Regions from separate parts of the Cyanobium sp. ULC082 genome, predicted to be linked through region 2. Evidence: predicted binding sites of a transcription regulator. Region 2 holds the regulator's gene; the other holds the start of a gene.
The links. Region 2 encodes NtcA, which controls nitrogen genes in cyanobacteria. Its sites were predicted from a motif close to GTANCNNNNGNTAC; they were not measured.
Positions count from the first base shown of each region.

Region 1 (8,119 bases), on a different replicon from region 2:
GTCGGGTCGAGGATCGGACCCACCACCCAGTCGATGTCTTCCGGCCAGGCGCCGTAGGAGCTGGGATAGAGCACCAGGTTGGAGCGCTCGGCGTTGAGCGTGCCGTACACCCGGTAGGAGAGCTGGGCCTCGCTCAGCTGCCGGCCGCAGTGGAAATCGAAGGTTCCGAGCGCGAAGGATCGGTCGCCGCTGCTGGCCGGGGCGGCAAGGGCGGCGGTGGCGGTGCTCAAACCGACGGGGCGGGGCCGGCGGCTGGGGCGGGCAGGGCGAGCAGCTGCGGATCAGCCAGAAAGCGGCGGTGCAGCGCCAGGTAGCCGGAATCCAGATGGCGCAGCCGGGGTGCCAGCCAGGGGTGGGTTGCCGGCAGGGCGTGAAACGGCACCGAGGCGAACAGATGGTGTTCGGCGTGGAAGGGCATGTTCCACATCAGCCAGCGCAGCGGCGCCAGGGTTTGGGTGGTGCGGGTGTTGCTGAGCCCATCGGTGCCGGTGTCGCAGCCGCCGTGCTCGGCCAGCAGCACAAAGCGCAGCAGCGGTTGCCCCAGCGCCAGCGGCAGTAGCCAGTGCCAGAGCAGAAAGCCATTGCCGCCCGGCAACGACAGCAGCAGCAGCACCCCGTAGAGGGCCGCCTGTTTCAGCAGCGAGGCGCGCACCGCAGCGGCCGCTTCGGCGGGGATGTAGGGGTTGGCGCTGAAATCGCCACGCAGGCCGCGGGCGTGGCCGCGCAGCTTGGCGGCCCACCAGGGCAGGCCGCTCAGTTCCAGCAGGTAGCCCCAGCGCGTGGTGGGCGGCTGGTCTTCCAGTTCCGGGTCGAGGCCCGGCTGGTGGGTGTAGCGGTGATGCCACTGGTGGTAGCGGCGGTAGAAATCGGCGTTGTAGAAGCTCAGCACCCCGGCCCACCAGGCCACGGCATCGTTGACGGCGCGGCTGGCGAAGGCGGTGCGGTGGCCGCATTCGTGCATGGCGCAGAAGGCGAAGGCCAGGCCCCAGCCGCAGAGCAGCAGGGCCGGCAGGCGCAGCAGCAGGCTGAGCCGCTCATCGCCCCAGACCCAGCCCGCCGCCAGGATCAGCGCCGCATGGAAGAGGGTCTGCAGCCAGCCGGCCCGATCGGAGCGGGCGTTGAGTTGGCGCAGGCTGTCTGCGGGGATCAGGCTGCTGTTGTGCGTCGGGAGGTCCACTGCCGTCATGAGCCAAGCAATGCCGTGCATTCCAGTTGGTCCTGGCTGCCGTCGCGAGGGCGGAGCCGCCACTCGATCCGCTGGGCGATGTGGTCGGCGTCGCTGCCCACGCCGCAGAAGCGGCCGGAGCCCCAGGTGTGAAGCCACGGCAGGCCGATGAAATAGAGACCTTCGGCTCCGGTGAGGCCCCGCTGGTGCACCGGTTCGCCGCTGCCATCGAACACCGGCACCTCCACCCAGCTGAAATCGGAGTGGTAGCCCGTGCACCAGATCACGGCCGCCAGCGGCTCCGCAGCCAGGTCGAGTCGGCTGCCGCCGGTGTTCGGCGCCGGGCGCCAGCAGGGTTCGTAGGGAGGGTCGTGGGGAACGTCCAGGTCGGTGGCGTCGATGTGGGCGTCGATGCTGGCTCGGATGCGGTTGTAGACGGCATCAGCGCCATCGAGGTTGGCGGCCAGATCGGCGGCGAAGCTCAGCCCCGTGACGGCGATCCCCTCCAGGCGGCCGTGCAGCACCATGCCTTCGCCGGCCCGCTGGCGCAGGTCGATCTCGCGGCCACCGTCGCGGCCGGTGAGGTAGTGATTGGTCTTGTGCCGCACGGCACGGGGATCGTCGTGCGCGTCGATGGGGGTGGAATACACCCCCATCCGCTCCAGCCACTCAACCACGTCCCGGCCGCGGTAGCGCCGTGGGGAGCGGGGTGCCGATCCGACGCTCAGATGGACGCGGCGCCCGGAGAGAAAAAGGTCTTCGGCGATCTGACAGCCCGACTGGCCGCTGCCCACCACCAGCACCGGCCCCACCGGCAGCTGGTCTGGGCGGCGGTAGTCGCGGGCATCGAGCTGGAGCACCGTGGCTGGCAGTCGCTCGGCAAGCGGGTGGCGGCGCGGCCGGTGGTAGGCGCCGGTGGCGATCACCACCTGCGCGGCCTCCAGCACTCCGCCGCTGGTGAGCAGCCGGTAGCCGCCGCCGCAGCGCTGCAACCGCTCGACGCGCACCCCTTCTCGGACATTCACCCTGGCGCGATGGGCGAAACGGCGCAGGTAGGACACGATCGCGTCGCGGCCCATGAAGCCATCGGGGTCGTCGCCGTCGTAAGGGAAGCCGGGCAGGCGGCACTGCCAGTTGGGGGTGACCAGGCAGAACGAATCCCAGCGCTGCGCTTCCCAGGCATGCCCGACCCGGTGCCGTTCCAGCACCAGGGCGTCGATACCGCGTTGCTGGAGGCAGGTGGCCACTGACAGCCCCGCCTGGCCGCCGCCGATCACCACCACCGGAGCGGCGGCCGGCGACGCCAGCGGGGCGGCGTCGGACGAGCGGACTGGGGACGCCACGGACAGGCTGTGATGGAAGTTCATCGTGAGCCGCAGAGCGGCAGGCCGGTGGTAGCGAGCAAGACCAAACTTCCGGCCAGGGCGCCCGGCTGGTTTGGTGCCTGCCGATACACAAGTTCACACACGCCTGGTGCAGGGTCGTGACGCCGTTTCCATGACAGGTCGCCGGTTCATGCCTGAGGTCGCCCGCCCCGCCAACCAACCTGGCGATTTCCTCGTGGATTACGAGGAAAAGGTGTTCCCCGATGTGAAAGCGGAACCGGGCGAAAAGGCGCTCGTCACCTTTCACACCGTGGCGTTCGAAGGCTCGATCGGCCTGGTGAACCTGCTGCAGGCCAGCCGCCTGATCAACAAGGGCTTCGAGACCTCAATCCTGCTGTACGGCCCTGGGGTCACCCTCGGGGTGCAGCGCGGCTTCCCCAAGCTCGGTGATGCCGCCTTCGACGGCCATCTCAACTTCAACGCCCGCCTGCAGAAGTTCATGGACCAGGGCGGCAAGGTGTATGCCTGCCGCTTTGCCCTCCAGGCCCTCTACGGCCATGGCGAAGGGGCGCTGATGGCGGGCATCACCCCGGTGAATCCGCTCGATGTGCTCGACATCGTGCTGCTGCACCGCAAGGAAGGCGCCTTCATCCTCGACACCTGGACGCTCTGACGATGAACGGCCCGATCGTCGTGGCCGCCGCCCAGATCCGTCCGGTGCTCTACAGCCTGGAGGGGTCTGTGGAACGGGTGCTGGCGGCGATCACGGAGGCGGCCGGCCAGGGGGTGCAGCTGATCGTCTTCCCCGAAACCTTCCTGCCCTACTACCCCTATTTCTCCTTCGTGGAGCCGCCGGCGCTGATGGGCCGCTCCCACCTGCGCCTCTATGAGCAGGCGGTAACGGTGCCAGGCCCGGCGCTTCGCCGCATCGCGGCCGCCGCCCGCGAGCACGCCATGCACGTGCTGCTGGGCATCAACGAACGGGAGGGCGGCAGCCTCTACAACGCCCAGCTGCTGATCGACGCCAGCGGCACGCTGCTGCTGAAGCGACGCAAGCTCACCCCCACGTATCACGAGCGCATGGTGTGGGGGCAGGGCGATGGCGCCGGCCTCACGGTGGTGCCCACGGCGCTGGGACGCATCGGTGCCCTGGCCTGCTGGGAGCACTACAACCCCCTGGCCCGCTTCAGCCTGATGGCCCAGGGGGAAGAGATCCACTGCGCCCAGTTCCCCGGGTCGCTGGTGGGCCCGATCTTCAGCGAGCAGACGGCCGTGACCCTGCGGCACCACGCGCTGGAGGCGGGCTGTTTCGTGGTGAGTTCCACCGCCTGGCTGGATCCGGCGGATCTGGAGCGGATCACCACGGATCCGGCGCTGCAGAAGGCGTGCCAGGGGGGCTGCCACACCGCCGTGATCAGCCCGGAAGGCCGCTACCTGGCGGGTCCGTTGCCGGAGGGGGAAGGGCTGGCGATCGCCGAGCTCGACCCGGCCCTGATCACCAAGCGCAAACGGATGATGGACAGCGTGGGCCACTACAGCCGCCCCGACCTGCTGGGCCTGCGCCTCGATCGCACGCCGGCGCGTCAGGTGCAGGAGCAGGGCGACGGCGGAGCGCCCGCCGCCCTGCCGGCACTGCTGGAGCCGTTTCCGGAGCTGCTGCCGCACCCCCTGGCGGTCGTGCCGCCCCCGCTCGTTTCCCATCCGGAGCCGGTTCCCCATGGCTGACCCCCGCGACCATGCCGCGCTGGCGCGGCTCGTCACCGAGCTGCAGGTTCAGGGCCTCGTGGAACCTGGGGTGCCCGGCAACAAGGGCCGCCGCGGCGGTGCCGGCCCCTCCGACCACCGCGCCCTCAGCCTCGATGGCACCACGGTGATGGTGCCCGTGTACAGCAGCGCCGCCCAGCGCTCGCCCTATCGCCTGGAGGCCGGCGCCGCCGGGCTGGAGCTGCGGCGGGAGGCGCCGCTGGGGGTGGCGGTGCAGGTGGAGGCTCCGCCGGAGCCGCGCTTCTACGGCCTGCACACCGCCGACGGCACGCCCTACCGCTCGATCGCGCTGCTGCACAGCCGCGATGTGCTGGCCACCACGCTGCTGCAGACCTGCATCCGCTTCCGCGACCGCAGCGAGTCGTGCCAGTTCTGCGCCATCGAGCAATCGCTTGAGGATGGCCGCACCGTGGTGAGAAAGACCCCGGCCCAGGTGGCCGAGGTGGCTGAAGCAGCGGTGCGGCTCGATGGGGTGCGCCAGCTGGTGATGACCACCGGCACCCCCAACAGCGATGACCGCGGCGCCCGCCTGCTGGCCGAGACGGCGGCGGCGGTGAAGGCGCTGGTGAACCTGCCGATCCAGGCCCAGTGCGAGCCGCCGGAGGATCCGATCTGGTATCAGCGGATGAAGGACGCCGGCGTTGACAGCCTCGGCATGCACCTGGAGGTGGTGGAGCCGGAGGTGCGGCGCCGCATCCTGCCGGGCAAGGCGGAGCTGAGCCTGGAGCGCTATTTCGAAGCGTTCGCGCAGGCGGTGGCGGTGTTCGGCCGCGGCGAGGTGTCCACCTATCTGCTGGCGGGCCTGGGCGACAGCGCCGCCGCGATCGTGGCCTGCAGCGAGCGCCTGATCGCCGCCGGTGTGTACCCCTTCGTGGTGCCATTCGTGCCGATCAGCGGCACGCCGCTGGAGCACCATCCCGCGCCCAGCGCCACCTTCATGGTGGAAATCTACACAGCCGTCGCCAAGCAACTGGCGGCCTCGGATCTGCGGGCGGCGGCGATGTCGGCGGGCTGCGCCAAGTGCGGCGCCTGCTCGGCCCTGTCGCTGTTCGAGCAGGCGGCCACCCCTCCGGCGGGCGGCGGCTCCGCCAGCGCCTGATGTTCTTCATCGATCCGTCCAGCCACGAGATCGGCCGCAGCCCCACCTCGGCGCCGGCCGCCTTCACCCCATCGGTGCGCTGGGGCCTCGGCATCGACGCCGAGGATTTCCGCCTCTCGCCCTCGGCCAGCTCCGAGCGCTTCTCCTTTCATCTGCTGCGCCCCGGCACACCGCTGCTGGCTGGCTACTGGCACCTGCGCCGCCGCATCTTCTGCCAGGAGCAGCACCTGTTTGAAACTTCCGACCGCGATGCTCGCGATGGGGGCGCCACGCCGATCGCCGCGATCGCCCATGGGGCCAACCGGGCGGGGGAACACCAGGGCGGCACGGGGCCGGTGGTGGGGGTGGTGCGGATCCTGGAGCAGGAACCACGGCTCTGGTACGGCGGCCGGCTCGGTGTGGATGCCGCCTTCCGCCGCCACAACCAGATCGGCAAAGGCCTGATCTGGAAGGCCGTCACCACCGCCAACGGCTGGGGCTGTGACCGCTTCCTGGCCACGGTGCAGGAGCAGAACGTGCGCTTCTTCCAACGCCTGCACTGGCGCTCGGTGGAGCGGCTGGAGATCAAGGGCCTGCCCCATCACCTGATGGAGGCCGACCTCAGCTACTACAGCCCGTCGCGGGAACGCCGCCCGGTGGCATGAGCGCCATCGACCTGGCGCCGCTGGCGGCGCGGCTGCGTGCCCTGGCCGGCCTGCAGGGTAAGAGCGCCATCCAGCACCCCGCCGCCCATTTCCCGCACCAGCCCTTCGCCGCGCTCGGCCCGGCCGCCCTGCTCGGCGATGATGCCGCCCTGCTGCCGGCCTGCGGCGGCCAGCTGCTGCTGGCCAGCGAGGGGATGGATCCGGGCCTGCTGGCACGCGATCCCTGGTTCGCCGGCTGGTGCGGGGTGCTGGTGAACCTCAGCGACATCGCCGCGATGGGCGGCCGGCCGCTGGCGCTGGTGAACAGCCTCTGGTGCCGCGACGCGGCGCGGGCCGAGCCGGTGCTGGCGGGCCTGCAGGCGGCGGCGGCGCGCTTCGGCGTGCCGGTGGTGGGCGGCCACACCAACCTGAGCAGCCCCTATGACGCGCTGGCGGTGGCGGTGCTGGGCACGGCCGCTGGCGCTGTGCTCTCGGCCCGGTTCGCCCGCCCTGGCGACAACTGCTTCCTGCTGGTGAATGGCGCCGGCCGCATGCGCCACCCCGATCTGTTCTGGGATGCGGCCACCACTGCAGCGCCGGAGCTGCTGCGCCGCCAGCTGGCCCTGCCGGCACAGCTGGCCGAAAGCGGGGTGGTGCATGCCGCCAAGGACATCAGCATGGGCGGCCTGGTGGGCACGGCGGTGATGTTCTGCGAGAGCGCCGGCTGCGGTCTGGCGCTTGAGCTTGAGGCGATCACCCCGCCTGAGGGCGTGGCGCTGGACGACTGGCTGGCCTGCTTCCCCAGTTTCGGCTTCCTGCTGGCGGTGGCCCCGGAGCAGGAGCCGGCCCTGCGGGCGGCCGTCGCAGCAGAGGGCCATGGGCCGGCGCTGATCTGCCAGCCGATCGGCCGCTTCACGGCGGAGCCGGGCGTGCGCCTGCGGGCCGGCGGTGGCGAGGAGCTGCTGTGGAGCGGCGCCGAGGCGCTCACCGGCTTCGGCCCGGTGCCGTCGGGGTAGGCGTGCACCTTTCACCGCCAGTGCTTTCCACCGTTCACCGTTCAACTCCACCTTCTGCGTTCCGGCCATGCCCGAAGTGTTGCTCCAGCTCGAATGGCCCGATGGCCACCTCACCACGCTCTACTCGCCATCGACGGTGATCCTGCAGCACCTGAAGCCCGGCGAGCGGCTGCCGGTGGGGGAGCTGCAGCAGCGCGCCGAGCAGGCCCTTGCGGAGGCGTCCGAGCGGGTGCGGGCCCGCTACGGCTTCGCCTGCACGCGCACCGATGAGGAGCGCAGCAAGTTGCGCCACACCGCCACCGCCTACGCCGCCGACCAGTTCGTTCAGATCAACGCCGCATGAACGTCTCCTTCCTCGCCAAGTTCCGCGGTGACCGGGCGCCACTGCCCCCTCGCCCAGCCGGCCGGGCCATCGCCCTGGCCTGGCTGGGCGGCTTCCTGGCGATCGCCGCTGTTGCCCTGCTGCGCCTCGGCCTTGGCCAGGAACTGGTGCTCGGCTCCTTCGGCGCCACCTGCGTGCTGGCCTTCGGCTATCCCGATGTGCCCTTTTCCCAGCCGCGCAACATCGTGCTGGGCCACACGCTCAGCTCCGCCGTGGGTCTGCTGTTTCTCAGCCTGTTCGGACCGCAGTGGTGGGCGATGGCCGCTGCCCTGGCCACGGCGATCGCCGTGATGATGGCCACCGGCACCGTGCACCCACCGGCCGGCTCCAATCCGGTGATCGTGTTCCTGCTGCAGCCAGGCTGGAGCTTTCTGTTGTTTCCCACCGTGCTGGGCGCCGTGATCGTGACGGCGGTGGCGCTGATTTACAACAACGCGGTGAGGGTTGGCAGGTATCCGAAGTATTGGTGAACTTGATTGCTGAAACCAGACAACGCAGAAATCAGCCAGCAGGTGCGGCTCGGGAAGATTGGCCGAGTCTTCCAGGCTCTCGTCGCGGAGCCAGAAGAGATCAGGGCTCACCTTGTGGCAGGCCACGACTTCATCAAGGTCGACGCGGGCCATGCGCTTGGTCTTGAAGGTGAGGTGAATGTTCGGGCGCAGGTCGTACACCAACACGGTTTTGGTCCACGGAGCCTCCGCACCCGGCCGCGGTCGAAGAACAGCACTTTGGCCTTCACGCCCTG
Region 1 is NZ_OZ376397.1:1,701,639-1,709,757, reverse strand. It holds gene ACXMDY_RS09050 (alpha/beta fold hydrolase) at 1-230, opposite strand, end outside; gene ACXMDY_RS09045 (fatty acid desaturase) at 227-1,186, opposite strand; gene ACXMDY_RS09040 (MSMEG_0569 family flavin-dependent oxidoreductase) at 1,183-2,514, opposite strand; gene ACXMDY_RS09035 (MSMEG_0572/Sll0783 family nitrogen starvation response protein) at 2,681-3,163, shown strand; gene ACXMDY_RS09030 (Nit6803 family nitrilase) at 3,166-4,215, shown strand; gene ACXMDY_RS09025 (MSMEG_0568 family radical SAM protein) at 4,208-5,353, shown strand; gene ACXMDY_RS09020 (MSMEG_0567/Sll0786 family nitrogen starvation N-acetyltransferase) at 5,353-5,997, shown strand; gene ACXMDY_RS09015 (sll0787 family AIR synthase-like protein) at 5,994-6,992, shown strand; gene ACXMDY_RS09010 (MSMEG_0570 family nitrogen starvation response protein) at 7,060-7,335, shown strand; gene ACXMDY_RS09005 (HPP family protein) at 7,332-7,844, shown strand.
Region 1: a site for NtcA is predicted at 2,606-2,619, ahead of ACXMDY_RS09035 (MSMEG_0572/Sll0783 family nitrogen starvation response protein). Genes of this name have one in related genera too.

Region 2 (8,119 bases):
ATCGATACCGAAACGGTCAGGGTCACCACGACGGAGCGGGAGCTGGTGGAGCGAGAGCAGCCCGTGATCAACGACCTGCCGGTCCAGAACGACCTGCCGATCCAGGCGGCCACTGGCGCCCCGGTTCTGGCCGTTGAAGCGGCTTCCGAAGCCACACCAGAGGCACCGGCTCCGCCGGTGTCGAGCGAACCGGAGCAGGCCGCAGATCCGATCGCTTCCACCCCGCCCGGCTGATCGCAGCCGTCCTGGCCGAGGATTCGCTGGTCCCGCTCCGTCGACCCGTCATGACCACCACGCCGCCCCGGGATGGGGATCTCCAGGTGCTGGTCGGGCTTGGCAATCCCGGCAGCGCGTACACCAGCACCCGCCACAACGTGGGCTTCATGGCCCTGGAGCGACTGGCCCGCCGTGAGGGGGTGACCTTTCGCCAGAACGGCAAGCTCAGGGGCCAGCTCGCCGACCTGCGGCAGGGCGAGCGCCGTCTGCGGTTGCTGATGCCCAGCACCTTCATGAACGAAAGCGGTGGCTCGATTCGTGCCACGCTCGACTGGTTCGGCCTGGGACCTGACCAGGTGCTCGTGCTCGTCGACGACATGGATCTACCCCTGGGCCGGCTGCGGTTGCGCCGCGAGGGCAGTGCCGGCGGCCATAACGGCCTGCGCAGCACGATCGAGCAACTCGGCACCCAACGGTTCGCCCGGCTGCGGATCGGCATCGGCGCTCCGGCCACGGAGCCCGGCCTGCGCAAGGAACGCACCGTGTCCCATGTGCTCGGCCGCTTCAGCCCTGCCGAGCAGTCGGTGCTTGATGCCGTGCTCGACGAGGTGCTCGACGGGGTGGCCCTGATCCAGGCGCTTGGCTACGAGCGTGCCGGCAACCGGATCAACGCTTTTCAGGCCGCCCCTGCCTGAACGGCACCCTGCCCAGCCTGCCCCGTACGTTGTCGCCGTGAGTCGCCTGCCCGCCACCACCGCCCAGCTGCGGGTCCTGCAACAGAGCTTCAGCCAGAAGCTGCTCGAAGGCGAGGTGGTCGCCGGCGGATTTCAGTGGACTTTCCGCTGGGCCTTCGATCGCGGCGAGCTGAGCGTGGAGCCCTCGCTCGGCCGCGCCCTGATCCAGGACGCGCTGCTGCGCTTTCTGCTCAAGGCCGACTACCAGCTGGAACCCGGCAGCGACTATGCCTTCACCGTGCGGGCCAAGTTTTAGGGGGATGGGGCGACGCCTGGGCCAGGGGAGGGGCGATCGAGGCAACAGTCGAGGCGATAGCCGAGTGTTCGCTCCAGCAACACCTGGGCGACGACATCATCCCAGGGTCGCGGTGGCTGCCGGAGCCCGAGGGGAAGCAGGCGTTGCCAGCCCCGGGCGGGATGGAGCTGCCAGTAGCGCGGCCGGGCGGCCAGGGTGCTGCCCCGCTCATCGACCAACAGCACCGGGCAGAGCGGTTGCAGCCGCTGCAGCCAGGCCTGGCTGCCCGTGCCGTTGCCGAGCACAAGAGCAGACACCTGGCGGCAGCGAATCCAGCTGCTCAGCTGCTGCAGCGTTTCATCCGGACTGAGCACCAGGGCCGCTTCGATCCGGTGGCGGCTGGCATCGGTGCGCACGAGACCGCACTTGCTGCGGCCGGGATCAAGGCCGGCCAGGGGCCCCTGGGCTGGCAGCTCGCTCATGGCCGCCGAGGTTGCACGGAAGCAGCTGTTCCAGCGGCGGTGCCCCCGACCCGACGGAGTTCGAGGAAGATCGGATCAGGGGTGTCTGAATTCCGCACCGCCACGGCTTCGAGCCTGACGCTCTGCCCGCCGGGGCGCTCGCTGAGCTCGCGGCCCAGCCGGTTGAACAGATTCACATCGAACTGAACCCCATCGGCCACCGACCCCTGCCGCTGGGCCCTGGCGAAGGAGGCGGTGAGCAGGAGGTTGAGGCGATTGCGCACCTGAATGGCGGAGAGCTCGTCGCCCTCCAGGGACGTGGTGGCCATCACATCCCCCTGACGGATCACCGTGCGGTTCTGCCGCAGGTCGGGGAAGCCCAGCACCTGGCGCTCCCCCCGCAGCACATTGGCGGCCGAGAGGATGCTCACGACCCAGGAGCCGCCTTTGCCGAGCAACCCCTCCAGCTTGACGATGTCGGCGCGGGGGACCAGCAGGATCTGGCTGTCGGCGGGCTGGCCGGGCAGCACCCGCTCAAAAGCCTTGAGGTTGGCCTGGCGCAGCAGGGCCTCGATCACCGGCCTGGCTTCGGCCGGTCGTTTCAGCGCCACCTTGGCGGTGGCGAGGGCCTGGCCGCTGGTGATCACCACATCCCCCTGGCGCAGGGCGATCAGCTTGGTTTCCAGCCCCTTGAGCTCGGCTTCGCCAGCCTTGATCTGCTGCCTGACCCGGGCCAGCTCCGCTTCGGTGCTGCGGATGTCGCGATCGCGGCCCCTGATCTCCGCCGTGAGCCGATCCCGCTGGCTGAGCAGGGCCTGACGCTGGGCCTGAAGCGGTTGCAGCTCCCGCCGCAGCTGCGTGGCCTGCACCTCCACCGAGGCCAGCTGCTGCCGGGCCTGGGCGCGACCCTGCTCGGCCCGCACGACGCCCTGCTGCGCCTGGCGCTGGGCCGTGGCGCTGCGCAGGCGAGCGCTTTCGCTGGCCCCGAGCGCTGCGGTGCTGCGATCCAGGGCCGTGCGCCCTTCCCGCAGCTTCAGCTGCAAGGCATCGAGCTCGAACAGGCCCACCCGGAGGCGTTCACTGACCGCGAGCATCAATCCCAGCGAAATGGCGCTGATCAGGCTGCCGGTGAGCACGGTGATCAGCACGGCCGTGTTGCGCGGCCTGAGGTTGAACAGGCTGAGCCGGGCCTTGCCGATGCGGCTGCCCAGCCGATCCCCCAGGGTGGCGAGCACACCACCCAGCACCAGAAGGGCAAGGATCAGCAGCCAGCCGGACACGGCCCAGTGCAGGGGAATCCAGTATCGACGGCGGACCTCCGCCCAGCCAGGGGGAGATCAGCTGAAGCGCTTGGCCAGGGCCACCGGATCGAACACGGTGATCTTCTTGCGGTCCACCTGGACCAGCCCGGCCTGGCGCAGGTCACCGAGCAGCCTGGTGATGGTGACCCGGGTCGAGCCGATCGCTTCAGCGATCGACTGGTGGGAGAGCCGCAGGTCGATGGTGATGCCATCGGTGCCCGGTACGCCGAAATCACGGCAGAGCACCAGCAGAAAGCTCACCAGCCGCGAGGACATGTCGCGATGGGTGAGGGTTTCGATCATGGTTTCGGTCTGGAGGATGCGGGAGGAGAGCCCCTGCAACAGGAGCAGACCGACGCTGGCGTCCTGCTCGATCGCCCGCCGCACCGAGGTGGCCGGTGCCGCCACCATCTCGACACGGGTGAAGGCCACCGCGTGGTAGAAGCGATCGGAGCGCTGGCCGGTGAGCAGGGAGAGCACACCGAACAGGCTGTTCTCCCGCAGCAGGGCCACGGTGATCTCCTCGCCCGATTCATACACCCTGGAAAGCCGGACGGCACCACGGCGGAGCAGGTAGACACGCTCGGCCGGATCACCCGGGAAGAAGATCGTTTTTCCCCGCTCCACCGTTTCGAGCGTGCTGCCGTTGAGGCCACGCATCACCTCAAGCAGGGTGGCCGGCCCATTGGCGGGGGGGCAGTCCGCCGGAGCTGGGGGAGGGGTGGTGCTGGTGCGGCTGAATCCGCGCATAGCGCCGACCATGACGGCGGAACAAGTGGCTGGAAGCTACGGAGCGCCCCGGGTGCTCCCTGTATCCGATGACACTAACCACCCGCTTCCGGCCTGTCAGGGCCTGGCTGGGCGCAGCGGCGAGGCGGCGGGCATGAGCTGGACACCCGCTGGCTGGTACATCTGTTTGCACTAGGGGTGGTGGCAAGCAGCTTGTTTCGGCGGACGGCGCCGCTACATTCAGCATCGCGGTTCTGAAGGGTGTTGATGACGGCCAGCCTGATCAAGCCTTGCGTCGAGGTGCGCCCGCTCCGCTCCGTTCCTGGCCTGGCCCAGACGGAGGGCCTGTTGCAGGTGCACACGGCCCCGTTCCGCGGCAGCTTCGACGGGGTGTTCAGCCAGGCCCTGCGGACCGCGGGGCTCGGCAGCCGGGTGCTGATCAGCCAGTTCCTCAAGGGCGGTGTCGACCAGGGGCCGGAGCACAGCCTCTGGCTCTGCGGCCGGCTGCAGTGGATGCGTCCGGCGGTGCCCGCCTGCCTGACCGAACCAGCCGACGGCGAGGCGGAACGGGCTGCGGTCGAGCAGGTCTGGGCCTTCAGCCGCCGGCAGTTGCTCACCGGCGAACTCAGCCTGCTGGTGCTCGATGAGCTGGGCCTGGCGATCGGCCTCGGCTACCTGGAAGCGGCGGAGGTGGAGGCCAGCCTGCGCCAACGCCCGCCCAACCTCGATGTGATCCTCACGGGCCCCTCGATTCCCGAGGGGCTGCTGGCGATGGCGGATCAGGTCACCCAGCTCCGCCGCAACTGCTGAACCATGCTCAAGTGCGACCGCTGGATCAACGAACAGGCCGCGAGCGGCATGCTCGAACCGTTCCAGGCCACGCTGGTGCGCCACCTCGATGCCGAGAACCGCACGGCGCCGGTGCTGAGCTATGGCTGCTCCTCCTACGGCTACGACCTACGGCTCTCGCCGAAGGAATTCCTGATCTTCCGGCATGTGCCGGGCACGGTGATGAACCCGAAGCGGTTCAACCCGGCGAACCTGGAGCCGGCACCGCTGCACCACGACGACGACGGTGACTACTTCATCCTGCCCGCCCATTCCTACGGGCTGGGGGTGGCGCTGGAGCTGCTGCGGGTGCCGGCCAACATCACCGTGATCTGCCTGGGCAAGAGCACCTATGCCCGCCTCGGCATCATCGTGAACACCACCCCGGCTGAAGCCAGCTGGGAGGGCCATCTCACGCTGGAGTTCAGCAACTCCTCCGGCGCTGATTGCCGCATCTACGCCAGCGAAGGCATCTGCCAGCTGCTGTTCTTCGAAGGCGAACCCTGCCAGACCACCTACAGCGACCGTGCCGGCAAATATCAGCACCAGCCGGAGCGGGTGACGTTGGCGAAGGTTTGATCTGGATGGAGGGAAGTGGAGAGTTGTGGAGCAGGCTGAAGGGGCTTGAGTCTTCGTTCTGTTGATGGGCACAGAAGCTGAGAGGGTTGGCCGAATTCAATGGCTTCAAACGTGTGGCTCAAGAGGCCTTTCCTTTAGAAGAGGCCAGCATGCTTTGTATCATGCTGAACAGTGGTTATCTGACCCGCGATCCACAGTGGCTCATCTCAGCAGACTGACCAAAACCCCTCCAGCACATGGCTGGCGCGATGCTTGTAAAGGCCTTGTTCCTGTGGTTTGCAGAAGGAGAATGTCTATGGGGTGTAGTTTGCGGAACTGTCCAAGAACAAGTTGGGCGGACGAAAATCGCTGAAATCTAGTTGATGTAAATAATCAAAGCTCAAGAGTCAAAGATGACCACATGAGTATAACCTGACCCATAATTATCGAAACGCTTTGCTTAGAAAGAGTTGATAGAAATTCATTGTCGAGTCAGCCTAAAGCCTGCTCAAAGACCCTGATTGCACCAGCATTCCAGCGCCTAATGCGTACATGCAAATCCACATCTGACCTGTCCAGAAAGTCTATGATGCGTAGTCGATCAAATAGCAAACCGGCATAAACTGCGAGCCCATTCCAACGGCTAGGATTTGGCGCTTCTGATATACAGAAAGCTCTGAGCGGATCGAAAATAAACTTTCTAGCTGAAGTCCAACGCTGAATAAAGGTGCTTGGTTGCAATTGAGTCGTTAAATCTCTCCAGTTTGTTCCTGTTTTACATTGGCAGAAAACTACCAGTTGATCTCCTCTGCTGTCTGTAAATGGAATCCAGGCGACAGCATCTAACTTGTCATCGTTCGCATGTGTAGGGGCTGGGTCAATGCTTTCATATCTCACGCCTTCACCTAGCTCATCACAAAGCCTATTGACTTTATCTGAAAACCCTCCAGCAACCGCAGTACCGAAGACAAACGACCTTGCTCTGTCATACCCTAGATAGCAACGTATGACTAATGCGGCAAGCTCTTCAAGGAGGCATGTCCCATCAAGGCCATCTTGGAATTTATCCCGTGTCATATTCAACCTTGTACTGAGCAGTAAATACCGATATACATCTGCGCGAACTGTTTCGTCTGCTGAGTTGTGACGAAGAACTGTGCCGTTCATTTCAAGCCGAAAAGGGTAACCGGTATCGCAAGAACTGCTCCGCCTATTTATCTCATCAAAGACGTCATCTAATAAGGCAGCATTCAAGTCGTCCTCGTCGTCGATTCCTTCATTGGGGTCATTTTCACTTACCCTACCAAGGTAGGCTAAGATTTCACGAATGGAAACCGAACCATTATGCTGAGCTAGCAATTCAGCAAAGTCTGCCAATTCATGAACTTCAGCATTTGGAGTTGGCAAAGAAGGGAGTTTAAACATTTCACTCCGCGATGCGGGAGCGCTGCTGAGATGGATTCGCCTTGCGTTCCATTTCTATATAAAGGTCCTCAGCAAGATTAGCGATTGTTCCTGCAATTTTTAATAGCTCCTGAGAGTTATCGTATCCGCCTGACAGTGATGCTCTAGCTGTAGTTAACTCTCGTTTTGAGGCCAGTAGTGCTTCTTCAAATACTGAGTCTGCTGGTCTAGATATTTCATAGGCTTCACTAAGATCCTCTCCGGCTCTGAGGGCCGCAATCGCTTCACGGCTGGCAACTACGGCATTTAACAACCGTAGGTCCGGATTTTGCGACTGTACAACTGGCTTTCGGCTCTCCGCCTTATTGCCGTACATCCAAACAAGTAACTCCCCTAGCTCCTTTAGCCGGTCTTGTGGTACAGGGCTAGAAGTCTCTCGTTCTTTAGGCTCTACGTTAATAAAGTCGCGGATTCCCTCATAGTCTAAGCCAGTGTAAAGATGAGAAAATGCAAGCCTGCTATTAAACACTCTATCTTGACGATAGACATCTTCGCGTTCTGCTTGCTCAAGCACCATTAGCCCCCTGTATAGCCTCTGCACTGTATTGTGTCTATCTCCAATTTGATTCGCAATATCAGAAAGGGAAATACCGAATAAGCTGTGCACTGATGCGATGTATTTGGCCTTTGCGTAACTGCTCCACTTTGCTGGCCCATTAACATGTTTAAAGCCTAGAAAACGCCAAGCATCTTCACGCGAGGAAAAGATTACGGGTAAAGCTTGGAGTGAAACTCGTTCTTCTGGGGTAATTTCAGGTATAGGCCACCCGCCCTCCGTACCTGAAGTGCCTGCCAAAAGAACTTTGACTGCAGCGAGTCGACGATTCCCTTCAATTACGACTTTTTGATTACTCTCCTCGGCAACAATAAGAGCTTCTTGCGGAAAGAAGCCACTGGCAGAGATTGACTGGACAAGTTCGCGAACATCCATCGCGTCCCAGAGAATCTTCAGAATCTCCGATTCAGGAGTAGATTGAGCTATCCCATATTCAGCCAAGCGAGGATTATTATGGTCAAAGTGGAGCTCCTCAGTGTCAATTTGAGTAATAGCAACCGGCCTGGTCATGCTACCTTCCTCTTGTTAATCTCTTTAAAGTCAAATCGCCTGGCTCCAATTCGTAGCGTTCGTGGGAGTCGTATGCGATGTGGTGCTATTACCAGTTCGTTCGCTGAGCGCTTATCCTGCAAGGAGTAATGAATAGGCAAAATAGCAATTTGTTCCGAAGCGTACAAACCTGTTACCACCTCGGAATTGTCATAAGACATGACCCATGGAACAAGTCTTTGACGACACATATGGCGAGCTATTGCTGTGTGCTCATCTTTCGAGTAGGCTTTTAGATAAAGTCTTTTCCCATTAATGACGTAAGGCGGATCCAGGTAGACAAAAGCTCTCTGTCTACTCCTTCCCCTTGGGAGTGTGCTTTTTAGGAAATCGATCGCATCTGAGTTGCTTACAAAGATGCGCTCTCGAAGCCGAGAGATTCGAATAACGCGCTCAGCGAGAACAGATCTAGTGAAACGTACGTCAAGGCGCCACTCGCCCTGTTGCTCGTATCCGCCGATTGGGCCAGCATTTATGACACCAGAACG
Region 2 is NZ_OZ376398.1:707,219-715,337, reverse strand. It holds gene ACXMDY_RS12995 (TatA/E family twin arginine-targeting protein translocase) at 1-234, shown strand, start outside; gene pth (aminoacyl-tRNA hydrolase) at 285-911, shown strand; gene ACXMDY_RS12985 (DUF3146 family protein) at 949-1,206, shown strand; gene ACXMDY_RS12980 (RuvC family protein) at 1,203-1,667, opposite strand; gene ACXMDY_RS12975 (DUF3084 domain-containing protein) at 1,664-2,926, opposite strand; gene ntcA (global nitrogen regulator NtcA) at 2,984-3,709, opposite strand; gene ACXMDY_RS12965 (cob(I)yrinic acid a,c-diamide adenosyltransferase) at 3,944-4,486, shown strand; gene dcd (dCTP deaminase) at 4,490-5,083, shown strand; gene ACXMDY_RS12955 (hypothetical protein) at 5,170-5,301, shown strand; gene ACXMDY_RS12950 (hypothetical protein) at 5,555-6,487, opposite strand; gene ACXMDY_RS12945 (ParB N-terminal domain-containing protein) at 6,489-7,592, opposite strand; gene ACXMDY_RS12940 (DNA adenine methylase) at 7,589-8,119, opposite strand, start outside.